Regions from separate parts of the Nostoc sp. DedQUE05 genome, predicted to be linked through region 4. Evidence: predicted binding sites of a transcription regulator. Region 4 holds the regulator's gene; each other region holds the start of a gene.
The links. The regulator NtcA, encoded in region 4, controls nitrogen genes in cyanobacteria. The targets are predictions, from matches to a motif close to TNTGTANNNNNNNNTACANA.
Positions count from the first base shown of each region.

Region 1: the regulator NtcA is predicted to act here: its motif matches at 1,065-1,084, upstream of glnA (type I glutamate--ammonia ligase).
Region 2: the regulator NtcA is predicted to act here: its motif matches at 1,595-1,614, upstream of RMZ42_RS19430 (DUF2605 domain-containing protein).
Region 3: the regulator NtcA is predicted to act here: its motif matches at 1,518-1,537, upstream of RMZ42_RS02465 (DUF3120 domain-containing protein).

Region 1 covers NZ_JAVRCB010000052.1:30,067-33,233, forward strand. Annotated here, with positions in the region: gene RMZ42_RS29270 (XisI protein) at 1-77, opposite strand, end outside; gene RMZ42_RS34835 (hypothetical protein) at 65-190, opposite strand; gene apcB (allophycocyanin subunit beta) at 341-850, opposite strand; gene glnA (type I glutamate--ammonia ligase) at 1,207-2,631, shown strand; gene RMZ42_RS29285 (hypothetical protein) at 2,747-2,947, opposite strand.
Region 2 covers NZ_JAVRCB010000026.1:912-4,078, forward strand. Annotated here, with positions in the region: gene thrS (threonine--tRNA ligase) at 1-1,180, opposite strand, end outside; gene RMZ42_RS19425 (hypothetical protein) at 1,333-1,494, opposite strand; gene RMZ42_RS19430 (DUF2605 domain-containing protein) at 1,712-2,029, shown strand; gene RMZ42_RS19435 (DUF2973 domain-containing protein) at 2,338-2,667, shown strand; gene RMZ42_RS19440 (hypothetical protein) at 2,883-3,128, opposite strand.
Region 3 covers NZ_JAVRCB010000002.1:55,460-58,626, forward strand. Annotated here, with positions in the region: gene psbU (photosystem II complex extrinsic protein PsbU) at 1-16, opposite strand, end outside; gene RMZ42_RS02465 (DUF3120 domain-containing protein) at 736-1,515, opposite strand; gene RMZ42_RS02470 (undecaprenyl-diphosphate phosphatase) at 1,962-2,786, shown strand; gene RMZ42_RS02475 (TIGR03279 family radical SAM protein) at 3,040-3,167, shown strand, end outside.
Region 4 covers NZ_JAVRCB010000014.1:34,058-37,224, reverse strand. Annotated here, with positions in the region: gene RMZ42_RS12420 (DUF3084 domain-containing protein) at 1-1,208, opposite strand, end outside; gene ntcA (global nitrogen regulator NtcA) at 1,377-2,048, opposite strand; gene fabI (enoyl-ACP reductase FabI) at 2,428-3,167, shown strand, end outside.

The DNA of each region.
Region 1 (3,167 bases), on a different contig from region 4:
CCGTTAGCAGGCTTGTGACTAGCATAGTCAAATATCAACTGACGAATAATTTCACGATACCGAGCTAGCTTATCCATCTGATAATCCTTTCTAGTTGCTCGTCAAAGACAATTAGGTTTATTCTTATACTATTAAGAATTAGCTGACCAAAGCGTTCGGAAAATATACCTTCGTAAACCCGCTTGGGAATTGCTGGTTATGATTTTGCCCTTTGCAGGCAAAATCTTGAATAAAGCCCTTCTCAACGTCTAGAGTTCACAAAAAAGCGATCGCTCCATTAAACCAAAGTGCGATCGCTATTTAAGTTTATGTCGGGGCAGACACCTTGCCCACCTAAAATCTAAATATCTATCTCGCTCAACTCACGTGTAATGTGATCGAATGGTTCATCTACAAAAGCACTATTAACCACACCTGCTGCTGCTACTTGCTCCTTAATTAGCTCCTTGAGAATCTGGATACCGCGAACTGTAGGCCCAATAGGTACTCCTAAAGAATTGTAAGTTTCCCGCAGCCCTTGCAGCACTCGTTCATCCAACACATTGGTGTTCCCAGCAACCAGCGCATAAGTGGCGTAGCGCAGATAGTAGTCCATATCGCGCAGACAAGCTGCATAACGACGAGTTGTATAAGCATTTCCACCAGGGCGAATCAATTCTGGCAGTTCTTCAAATAACTGTAAACCAGCTTGCTTCACAAGTCCAGCCGCATTAGAATTGATTGCCGCCGCCGCTTGTACTCTTGCTGTACCACTATCAAAGTAAGACTTTAGGCTATCGATCGCATTCCGGTCAAAATAACGACCAGCTAAGTCATAATTCTTAATTAAACTTGTTACTGCATCGCGCATTCCTTCTTCTCCCAATCATTGCTATTTATGGTTTGATATTTATTTGGCTGCACTTATGCACCAGTAAATTTTTGTGCTATTAAAAATAGATTCGGCACAAAAACAATCTATCCACTACATAAGGATTTTATGTCAAAGTTGACCCTATATGATGAACTTTCCAGTTTTGTACAGATGATCGCCGAAAGGTTAATATAACCTGATAATCCAGATATCTGTAGCACAAGCTACAAAATCAGCTAATGTCTAGTATTTAAGATATTTCTGGTGTGTCACCGCCTGATTGAGATCGGTAGGGTTAGGATGCAATGTAAGATTTTGGTTTACTTTAGGAAATTGGTAGAGAAGGAGTAACAATGACAACACCACAAGAAGTCTTGGAATTGATCCGAGACCAACAAATTCAGCTGATCGATCTCAAATTCATCGATACAGTAGGGACTTGGCAGCACCTCACACTGTACCAAAACCAAATCGATGAGACTGCATTCACTGATGGCGTTCCGTTTGACGGTTCCAGCATCCGGGGTTGGAAAGCGATCAACGAATCGGACATGACGATGGTACTCGACCCCAACACTGCTTGGATCGACCCCTTCATGGAAGTGCCAACGCTAAGTATAATTTGTAGTATTAAAGAACCCCGCACGGGTGAATGGTACAACCGTTGCCCACGCGTTATTGCCCAAAAAGCAGTAGATTACCTAGTTTCTACTGGTCTTGGTGACACAGCCTTTTTTGGCCCTGAAGCTGAGTTTTTCATCTTTGACAGTGCTAGATTTGCCCAAACCGCCAACGAAGGCTACTACTTCTTAGAGTCCGAAGAAGGTGCTTGGAATTCCGGTAAAGCTGGTACAGATAACAAACCCAACTTGGGTTACAAACCACGCTTCAAAGAAGGTTACTTCCCAGTTTCACCGACGGATTCTTTCCAAGATATCCGTACAGAGATGCTGTTGACGATGGCACAATTAGGTGTACCCATTGAAAAGCATCACCACGAAGTTGCTACTGGTGGTCAGTGCGAACTAGGTTTCCGTTTTGGTAAGTTGATCGAAGCGGCTGACTGGTTGATGATTTACAAATATGTCATCAAGAACGTTGCCAAGAAATACGGCAAAACCGTTACCTTTATGCCAAAACCAATTTTTGGCGATAACGGTTCGGGAATGCACTGTCACCAGTCCATTTGGAAAGACGGCCAACCTCTGTTTGCAGGTGATAAGTATGCTGGTTTGAGCGATATGGGGTTGTACTACATTGGTGGTCTTCTCAAACACGCCCCAGCGCTGTTGGCAATCACCAACCCTAGCACCAACTCATACAAGCGCCTAGTACCTGGTTATGAAGCTCCTGTGAACTTGGCTTACTCCCAAGGGAACCGTTCTGCTTCTATCCGTATTCCTTTATCTGGTACTAACCCCAAAGCCAAACGTTTGGAATTCCGTTGTCCAGATGCTACTTCTAACCCCTATTTGGCATTTGCTGCAATGCTTTGTGCTGGTCTCGATGGCATCAAGAACAAAATCCATCCTGGTGAACCCTTAGATAAGAATATCTATGAACTCTCTCCAGAAGAACTGGCAAAGGTTCCTTCAACTCCAGGTTCTTTAGAGTTGGCTCTGCAAGCACTAGAAAAAGATCACGCCTTTTTGACCGAATCAGGCGTCTTCACGGAAGACTTTATCGAAAATTGGATTGACTACAAACTAGGTAACGAAGTCAAACAGTTGCAGCTGCGTCCTCATCCTTACGAGTTTTACCTCTATTACGATGCTTAATTAAGAGTCGTATCTAACTAAAAAGTAATAAGTAAGTTTTGCCACCCTAGAGTAAAGGGTGGCTTTTTTTAGAGTTGTCGGTTGAGATATTCACTCAAAAAATCAACCTTAAAACTTAGCTCATGGAAGCATGACTCGGCCCATAAATCATCCGAGTGTTAGCATCAACCTTCCCTTGAATCGGGTTCCAGTAGTGGGATGCTTCTTCAGGAAGACCAAGTTCTTGTGCAGCCCGCATCAGCATAGATTGTTGGCGATTCTTGACTTGCTGATGTTCGCGCACCATTAACGCACGGGATTTATCTGCGATAGACATAACCATAGTCCTCTCTATTTTGTGAATATATAATTTTTGGTTTTTTACTTACAAGACTAATATAACAAAAATTCTGTAACATAAGCTACTTTTTGCAAAAGTTTATATTTGCCTTTGCTGACAATATCAACTATTTGTTTCCAAAAGCCGGAAAAATCTTCCCAATCTACTTTTGATAACTAAAATCATCTAGCTTCAGATTGGTCTAACCTAAAAAAAC
Region 2 (3,167 bases), on a different contig from region 4:
CGCGGAAACTGAGTCTAGCTTTAAAGTTCTTCAGTTGCAGCTTATTGAACACCGACAAAATCAAATCCACTACACTAAGGAATTCGCTATCTAGCTGTTCTGGAGTGACAAACAGGTGAGAATCATCCACAGTAAAACCGCGCACCCGTGTTAAACCGCCCAATTCCCCTGATTGTTCGTAGCGGTAAACAGTACCAAATTCCGCCAGTCGCATCGGTAGTTCCCGATAAGAGCGCAACTCACTCTTATATATTTGGATATGGAAGGGGCAATTCATCGGCTTCATCACGAAGCCCTGTTCCTGTGCAGCAGCTTCCTGATCGTCTGCCATCAAGGGGAACATATCTTCTTTATACTTCTGCCAATGTCCAGAAGTTTTAAATAAATCTACTCTGGCAATGTGGGGTGTTACTACAGATAAGTAACCCCGTTTTACCTGTTCTTGCTTGAGGAAATCTTCTAAAGTACTCCGTAACAGAGTGCCTTTGGGTGTCCACAAAGGTAAACCCGGCCCTACTAGATCGGAAAATATAAATAATCCCAGTTCCTTACCCAGTTTCCGGTGATCTCGCCGTAGCGCTTCTTCTTTGCGTCGCTTATATTCAGCGAGTTGTTCTGGACTTTCCCAAGCGGTGGCATAGATGCGTTGTAATTGGGCTTTAGTTTCATCCCCACGCCAATAAGCGCCAGCAACGCTTTCTAGTTCAATTGCTTTCGGGTTTAATTCACTAGTATTTTCCAGATGAGGCCCCGCACACAAATCCCACCATTCATTCCCCAGGTGGTAAATTGTGATTGGCTCCTCTTTGATATCTCCCAGGATTTCTAGCTTGTAAGGTTCATTAATTCCTTGAATCCGGCGTTCGGCTTCTTCGCGGCTGACTTCTTCCCGAATTACTGGCAATTTGCGATTGATAATCTTCGCCATCTCTTTCTTGATGGCTTTGAGATCGTTTTCGCTAAATGGTTCTGGACTGTCGAAGTCGTAGTAAAAACCGTTTTCTATCCAAGGGCCGATTGTAACTTGCGCCTTGGGAAACAGCTTTTGTACCGCCATTGCCATAACATGGGAAGCAGTGTGGCGAATCTTTTTTAAGTTCTCCGATTCGCTGGTACGCGGTAAATAGATTTTTTCAACTTGTTCTAACTGTTGTGACTGATTTGATGAATTTGGCGACATTGGCTGCTGAACCGTTGGCGAGGTGATTACAAAAGGTGATTTATCTGAATCTGTAGGCTTATTCAACTATAACGACTTTGGTTAATTAGTCATTTGTCATTTGTCCGTTGTCATTTGTCCGTTACGAATAACTAATGACTAATGACTAATGATTAATGACTAATAGCTAATGACTTTGCGTAGCGGTTTGATTCTGAGTCCTGAATTTTGACTTCTGAATTCTTCTTCAATCCAAAAATAAAGATAAATTTTTGATTTGTTACCTGAGTTTCAAATTCAGGATTGCCTGCGTAGGCGTAGCCCGTCGTAGACATCGCTAAATTATCTTATGAATTGCAACTCGCTGTCATATATGCCTATAGATGCCTGTCCAAAGGCACTGTACAAACCAGAGATCGAGACTATATAATAAATTTTGTGCCCTTTGTTACAAAATTTTACATTAAGTAATTATGAGAGAAATCTAAAAAGTATTAAGAAACGTAAATAACGTTAATATTAGTAAGCAAGTTTGAAATATCCCTCTTATTTATGTCAGACTCAAATTTACCAGGGCCTGAGTTGTTTAAAACGGTTTTAGATCCGCTGCTGGAAGATTTTCAGCATTGGTTTACGCGATCGCGCCATTTACTCGAAACTGAGGAACTCTCATTTATGAGTCACCAAGAGCAATCTGACTTGCTCTTGCGGGTTAAGCAAGCGCAGGATGAACTAAATACGGCGAAAATGCTATTTAATGCAACTGATAAACAAGTCGGAATTGATATGGCAACGTTAATGCCTTGGCATGAATTAGTAACAGAATGCTGGAATGTCGCAATGCGCTTTCGTCAAGGACGTGAAGTCTAAGCGCGCTAAATTTCGGCAGACAACTTAGCGATGTCTTTTAAATTACTAAGGAAGCGTCTAGGCAAGATGGTAAATCAGTCGTTAAAAAGATAGTAGAAAACTCTTAACAATTTCTTAACATTATCTGGATTAGCAAAATAATGTATCCTATGCTACCGTAAGTGGAATAACGGTTGACAAATAGCTCCATATAAATGTAAGCGCCTGAAAAGTGCGTAGAATATTCGTCTTAACTGCGAGTACAGTATCGGCGAAACAAAGCGTTACAAAATAAAGTTTTAAAAATTGCTGTTCTGGAGGAAAATCCAATGTTACATCTGCTTTACATTCTTGCTTTTACAATCCTTGCATTTATAGCTGTTGGCAACTTAATCCGCAACCTGATTATGTTCAGTTTCGATCGGGAGCGAACTTACCCAACGAATTCCTCGCCAATGAATAACCAACGTAACTCTGGTTATTATTCATCAAAAAAACAGTTTGTACCCCATCCAGAGTTGTTAGATAGCGCGGGGAATTTAATTAAAGAGCCACTTTTGATAATGCGTTCAATTAACGTTGAAGATGCGCGTCAACATCTCGATGCACTTTACGAAGCATCCCCAGGACATAAAAGAGATAATTCAGAAGAAGCATAATCTAGAGACGCGATTAATCGCGTCTGTTAGCAATTTGGGTGTAAATGGTTGTTGTTTTTACATCCTTAATTTTTTTCTGAGTAAAAATTTATTTCCATATCAATCCAGTCAATGTAACTTTTTTACATTTTGTTAAAAATACTCAATTGGTGGACAACTCCACTCATCTTGCAAAGACTGCGATCGCAGGCGTATACAATTTTCATTCTATTTAGCTAGCGAATTTCCAATTCTTTTTTAGCACTTTTCAACTGTCTCCAGAGGATGTGAATTTGTTTGTAAGCCTCTTGTGGTGAAAGTTTACCACTAGTTTGGAGGCTGCAAATGTAGTTTACCCGTTGAGAAAAATTTTGAAGATTAGCGTTAAATACTAGATACTCTGGTTTAAATTGCCCATAATATGGACTACGAGGATATAAAAAATCGCATAGTTCCGATAGCAAATCAGATTGTCTGTTCATAAGTATTTAGAGTATTACGGATTAGAAATTATCTAATTA
Region 3 (3,167 bases), on a different contig from region 4:
GCGCCAATCCTTTCACGATTTTTCTACCTCTTTCCATCAAACAGCAATAAAAGTTTTAAGCTAACAACAGTTATTAGTCATTAGTCATTAGTCATTGGTCATTGGTCATTGGTCATTGGTCATTGGTCATTTGTAAAGGACAACTGACAAGGGACAAAGGACAACTGACAACTGACAAAGGACGAAGGACAAAGGACAAAGGACAAAAGCTGATAGCTTAGTCAACACAGCAGTCATCAGAAACTAATATACAGCGTATTAATATCCACAATATTTACCGTTACTGGGTTTGACTATACTTTTGCCATAAATTTTCATCGTGGAAAGAGTGCCTGTATGGCTGCAATAGCGTTACATCGACGATTCCAGCAGCATTCTCTGCTTGACGAAATCTTTTCGGGGTGGCTGATTCTACCTTTCAAGCAGACACAAAACTGCACGATTTCTAAGATCGAAAACCTTGCCAAAAAAGACTTGATGCCGATCAATTTTTATGTAATATTTCTTAACTAATTAATCATCTACAGCATCATTTTTGATGTGCCGTAGATTGGGCTGGGAAAAGTTTCAGTAAGAGAAGCCCACACGCTCATTGCAACATCAACATATAATAAGACTCGTATTTGATTTTTGAAAAAAACTCAGTACACTTTTATTCCTTCTTCCCTGTTCGCTCCCTACGCAAATAATTTCTCCGAATCAAAATGGATTCCTATATAGTGTCTCCTACCTTCTTCACGCTGCGATCGCAGCTAACAAAAATAGGCTGTCTACCAAAATTGTGCTTAAAACTGCGCCGCCAAAGGCATACCAGTGTCTTTGATTTCGACCTAAAGCTGAAATTCCTACTGTTAATAGCACTACGGCGAGAATTATCGCCCAAGTTTGTCCCCAAGGTGCTTGTACTTGTATGAGAGCATTTTGTAAGATTTGCGGTACTACATCTGCATCTACTCTCATAATTTGCCGCCAATAGGGCATCAAATCTACTATATAAAAATATACATCTGTTAAAACTGTACCGAGTAAAGAACCTAAATAAAACCAGTTACCTACCTTGCCCCAATTCTTTGCCAGACACCAGCAAGCAAACGGTAAACCGATAAATTCCACAGGCAGATGCCATAAAGGTTCCCAACGTAACCAACCCCAGTAAATCGCTCCTGCTAACCAACTCCAGCTAAACCCCAAGAGCAAATCGCCCCAGACGTAAGTTGCAGGACGTGACATTAATGCAAAACTGAGCCATACCCAAAATCCTGTCATTGCTAAACTCAGACTTGGTAGCGATCGCACTATTGGCGCTTCTATAAATACTGGCACTGTTACCAAAAACACCGCTGCTGCAAACACTAACCAAGTTTGTCGGGTAGAAGGAGATAAGGGTAAAGAGGAAGAAAGGGAAAGTGTAGATTCCAATTGTCTGATACCGTTTTGCGCAGTATCAGCTAAATCCAACTCAGTATCAATAGAAGGGGTAGAAACGCTGTAGGAAGACAGTGTATTATTAATCAAAGTTTTTAATATTTGTTACTAAACTTTATTTTACTTAAGATATCACATTTTCAAATCCCCCCCTGGGGCATTGTAATTATACTAAAATTTCCACAAGCGCTGGTGCAAACCAAACAAAACATTCTGCGCCAGACGAATCCATTAAAGTTCCACTGATACAGAACTCCTTTGTAGTTCCTTATAAATAAGGGATTACACAGAGGTGAAAAGTCAGCTGCTATGAGTCTGCTAAATATTAAAATTTGATGAATTTTTCAAATTGCGTTGACTTATTGAGGCGGGTGTAAGAACATAGTCAGCGTCTTCGATGATGTTTTCGATCGGTCAAATTGAGTTTTCTATAAGATTGGGTGCAATAGAGAGTATATAAAGCAACATCATCAGCTAAACTCAGCCAAACAATGTTCATCACGATCTCTATCACACGAAAAAGGTATTAATTGTATATGGAGTTTATTCAAGCTTTTATTTTAGGTATTGTTCAAGGTATTACAGAGTTTTTGCCAATCAGTAGTACTGCACATCTTATAATTTTTACCAAGGTATTTGGTTGGAAAGAACTAGGTTCTAAAGATTTTGTTGACGCAATTCAATTTGGCAGCGTTATCGCAATTGTGGGGTATTTTTGGTCGCTGATTTATAGTATTGTCAAAGGTGGAATCGAAGCACTAAAAGCCAAAGACTGGCAACGCGAAGAATGGAAGATTCTTGTCGGTATTGTAGTCGGAACACTGCCGGCTTTAATTTTCGGCTTCCTTTTGAAAGATATTTTACCTGAAAGTGCATTAATTATTGGCATCATGTCAATTATTATGGCACTTTTACTAGCTCTAGCAGAAAAAATTGGCACTCGTAAGCGCGGTTTTGAGTCATTGCAGATTCAGGATGGTATTTTGGTTGGATTGGGACAAACACTTGCCTTGATTCCGGGCGTTTCTCGTTCTGGTTCGACGTTGACAACTGCCTTATTTTTAGGATTAGAACGTGCTACAGCAGCAAAATTCTCATTTTTGTTAGGGTTTCCAACTCTTACCATTGCGACGCTGTACAAAAGCTTGAAAATATTCAAGTTGTTTCAAGCTCACCAGTTGCCAGATAACATTGTTGCACTGTTAATTGTAGGAATTATTTCAACCTTTATTTTTTCCTACCTATCAATTGCATTTTTGATCAAATACTTAGCAACCAAAAACACTTTGGTCTTCGTATGGTATAGATTAGCATTCGGTAGTGCAATCTTACTAGCGATCGCAGCAGGTTGGAAAGGATAATATTCATTAGTCATTAGTCATTAGTCATTTGTCATTTGTCCTTTGTCCAAAGCAAATGACTAGAGCGATCGCTCGGTTGTATGTAATACAATCTAACCTCACTTCCATTCCTCTCTCCTAAAAGGAGAGAGGCTTTAAATTTTACTCCCCAACGCGACTAGGGAAGAGGCTGAGGTTAAGTCTGTATTAAACTCAACTAAGAAACGCTATAATGCCCAATGCCCAATGCCCAATGCCCAATGCCCCATTCCCCATGACTACCATTCATCCTGCTCGAATTACCAAGGTTCTTCCAGACTCAATAGCCGCAGAGATTGGTTTTGAAGTTGGGGATGCGATCGTTGCAATCAATGGTACACATCCCCGCGATTTAATTGATTA
Region 4 (3,167 bases):
GTGCCTCCCGAAAAAACCAGTTGATTCTGGGCTGTATCCGCAAAAAATTCGATCTGCTTTTCTCCCCTGACGTAATTACCAGCAGAAAAAATTCGCACGACGTATTCTTTACCATCGCCAATTTGCTTGCTTAATTGATCGACCCTATCCTGGGTCACGCGCAGCAGTTCTAAGTTTGCCGAATTTGCACCAGGTTCGCTTAATTCGAGGTTGGCGTTGCGATTGGCTTCTTGTAAAAGTTGTACCACTGCTTGACGAGCAGCGGCAGGTTGAGTAACACGAATTACAGCAGCGGACAGAACTTGACCGCGAACTAAGGCCAGCTTACCCAAACGCAGGTCGCGGTAGGACTGATAATATTTTTCCAGTCTGGCAACTTCCTGTTCTAGTTCCTCCTGTTGTGCTTCCAATTCTTTGAGGCGCGATTCCCGTTTGGTAATCACTTGCTCTCGTGCTGCAACTTCTACGTTACGCTTTTGAATCAGTTGATCCAGTTGAGCAATTTTTTGATCGCGCGCTTCTATCGCTTCTTGACGGTTAGCAAGTTCGCGATCGCGTTTTTCAATTGCTGTTTTGGCTTCGTCAATGGCTGTTTTCGCTTCTGCATATAGTCTTTGACGTTCTGTCTTCAAGAGTTCAACTGCCGCCTGTAGCTGTTTTCTCTGATTGGAAACGCTTTGCAACTCAGCTATGGCTTTTTGGTACTGAGTTACAACTTGTCCTAGCTGGCCTTGAGTGCGTTGGAGTTGAGTTTGAGTTTGAGCTTGTTGACTAATGGTACGGTTCAGCTGGGCTTGCGTTTCCCTCTGTTTAGCATTTGCCGCCTGCAAGGATTGATTAATTGCCTGCAAGTCTTGTTGTGCCTTTGCTTGAGCAATTCTTGCTTGGTTTAGCTCGCTTTCTACCTGACTTTTCTGCGTTTCTGCGGTTTTTAGCTGTTCTCGCTTCTGTCTGAGGTCTGTTTGAATATCTTCTAACTCAAAGACTCCTTTTCGCAAACCTTCGTCGGCAGCGAATAAAATCCCTAAAGTGGATGCTGAAATCAAACCACCAGTAAAAATTGTTACTAGTACGGCGGTGTTTTTTGGACGAAGCTTAAAAAGTGAGAGGCGGGCTTTGCCAACTCGTGTGCCGATGCGATCGCCCACGGTGGCAATTACGCCTCCCAGAATCAAAATTGCTGCGATGAGGATGTATCCGGTGGTCATCTTTAGCTACCGAAATCCTTCCTGATACAGCCTACTACTTTTAAGCATTGTCTGGAAAGAAGTGGAAATTGGCAATAGCTGAAATTATTCAATTTTAGATTTACCTCTAGCTATTAGTGTCATTTTTCAAAATAGAACACGCGCCGATTCCCCTTTCTCCAATTGTTTTTATGTGAACTGTCTACTTAAGGTAACAGGTTTATGCACAGTAATCTTCTTTTTGTGGATAGAAATCATTTTTTTCTCACGCAAATCTCCCAGTAGCCTAGTAACGGTAACACGAGTTGAACCAATTGCCTCTGCGATCGCTTGATGAGATAATTTCAAATCAATTGTGATCCCATCTGCACAAGGAACGCCAAAATCCCGACAAAGAATTAACAAAAAACTCACCAACCTAGAACCCATATCTCGGTGAGCAAGAGTTTCAATCATCATCTCTGTTTGTAAAATGCGCGAAGACAGACCTCGCAGCATTAACATTGATAATTCTGGATTTTCCTTGAGTGCTTGTTCCACTTGTTCAATTGGTGCTGACAGTAATTCCGCAGGCGTAAATGCAACCGCATGGTAAAACCGATCCGACTTATTTCCTGTCAGCAATGACAATACACCAAAAACACTATTTTCCCGCAGCAACGCTACCGTTATTTCCTCTCCTGCCTCGTACACCCTGGAAAGTTTAACAGCACCTTTCAAAAGAAAATAAACTCGTTCGGCAGGATCGCCAGGAAAAAAGATCGTTTTATTGCGTTCAAACGTTTCCACAACTGGCGGAAACGCCCCGGTCGCCATCTGACGAAAAACATTTGCTAGGGCTTTATCTTGTGTCACGATCATCTCCCTTCCCCTACCCAATGCCGGAAAAACAAAAACTGATTACCTAAGAATACACCCGAAAAATGAATAAAGCACCGTCAACCTTTCTGTACTTTCCTATACTCCAACTAATCTCTTCATAACTCTTTGTTTATAATGATACATAATTGTTGATCCTTTCAGCTACTAATTGTTGATAAGTACTTCCAATAGCTATATTCAAAAGGTTTTTTGAAGAACAAATAAAGATATCTTGAGAATATCTTTATAAAAAATCAAGGTTTTTGTCACAGCAAACACCCTTAGCAATATTCATTTTTGTCAAGCCTGTATAAAACAAAGACAAAACGTGCCTCAGATTCTAGTATGCTCCTAATGATCGATCGCATTAACAATTTATATGCTAAATCTGACTGGAAAAAATGCCCTTGTTACAGGTATTGCCAATAACCGCTCGATCGCTTGGGGCATCGCCCAACAACTGCACAAAGCTGGAGCAAACCTGGGTATTACTTACCTGCCGGATGAACGCGGCAAGATGGAGAAAAAAGTCGCGGAGTTGGTAGAACCTCTTAACCCCAGCTTATTTCTTCCCTGTAATGTCCAAGATGAAGACCAAATTAAATCTACCTTTGAGACAATTCGCGAACAGTGGGGAAAGCTAGATATCCTCATCCATTGTCTGGCTTTTGCCAGCAAAGACGATTTAAGTGGAGATTTTAGCCAAACCTCTCGTTCTGGCTTCAACACCGCCTTAGAAATTAGTACTTACTCACTAGTGCAATTAAGTGGTGCAGCGAAACCTTTGATGACAGAGGGAGGTAGTATCGTCACCCTGACATATTTAGGTGGTGTTAGGGCAATCCCCAACTACAATGTTATGGGAATTGCTAAAGCGGGTTTAGAAATGAGTGTGCGTTACCTGGCTGCTGAACTAGGGCCGCAAAATATTCGCGTGAATGCCATCTCCGCAGGCCCCATCCGTACATTGGCATCTTCAGCAGTGGGTGGAATTTTGGATATGATTCATCATGTAGAAGAAGTAGCTCCCCTACGACGCACCGTCACTCAGCTAGAAGTAGGCAACGCTGCGGCTTTCTTGTGTAGTGATTTGTCCAGTGGGATTACCGGACAAATTCT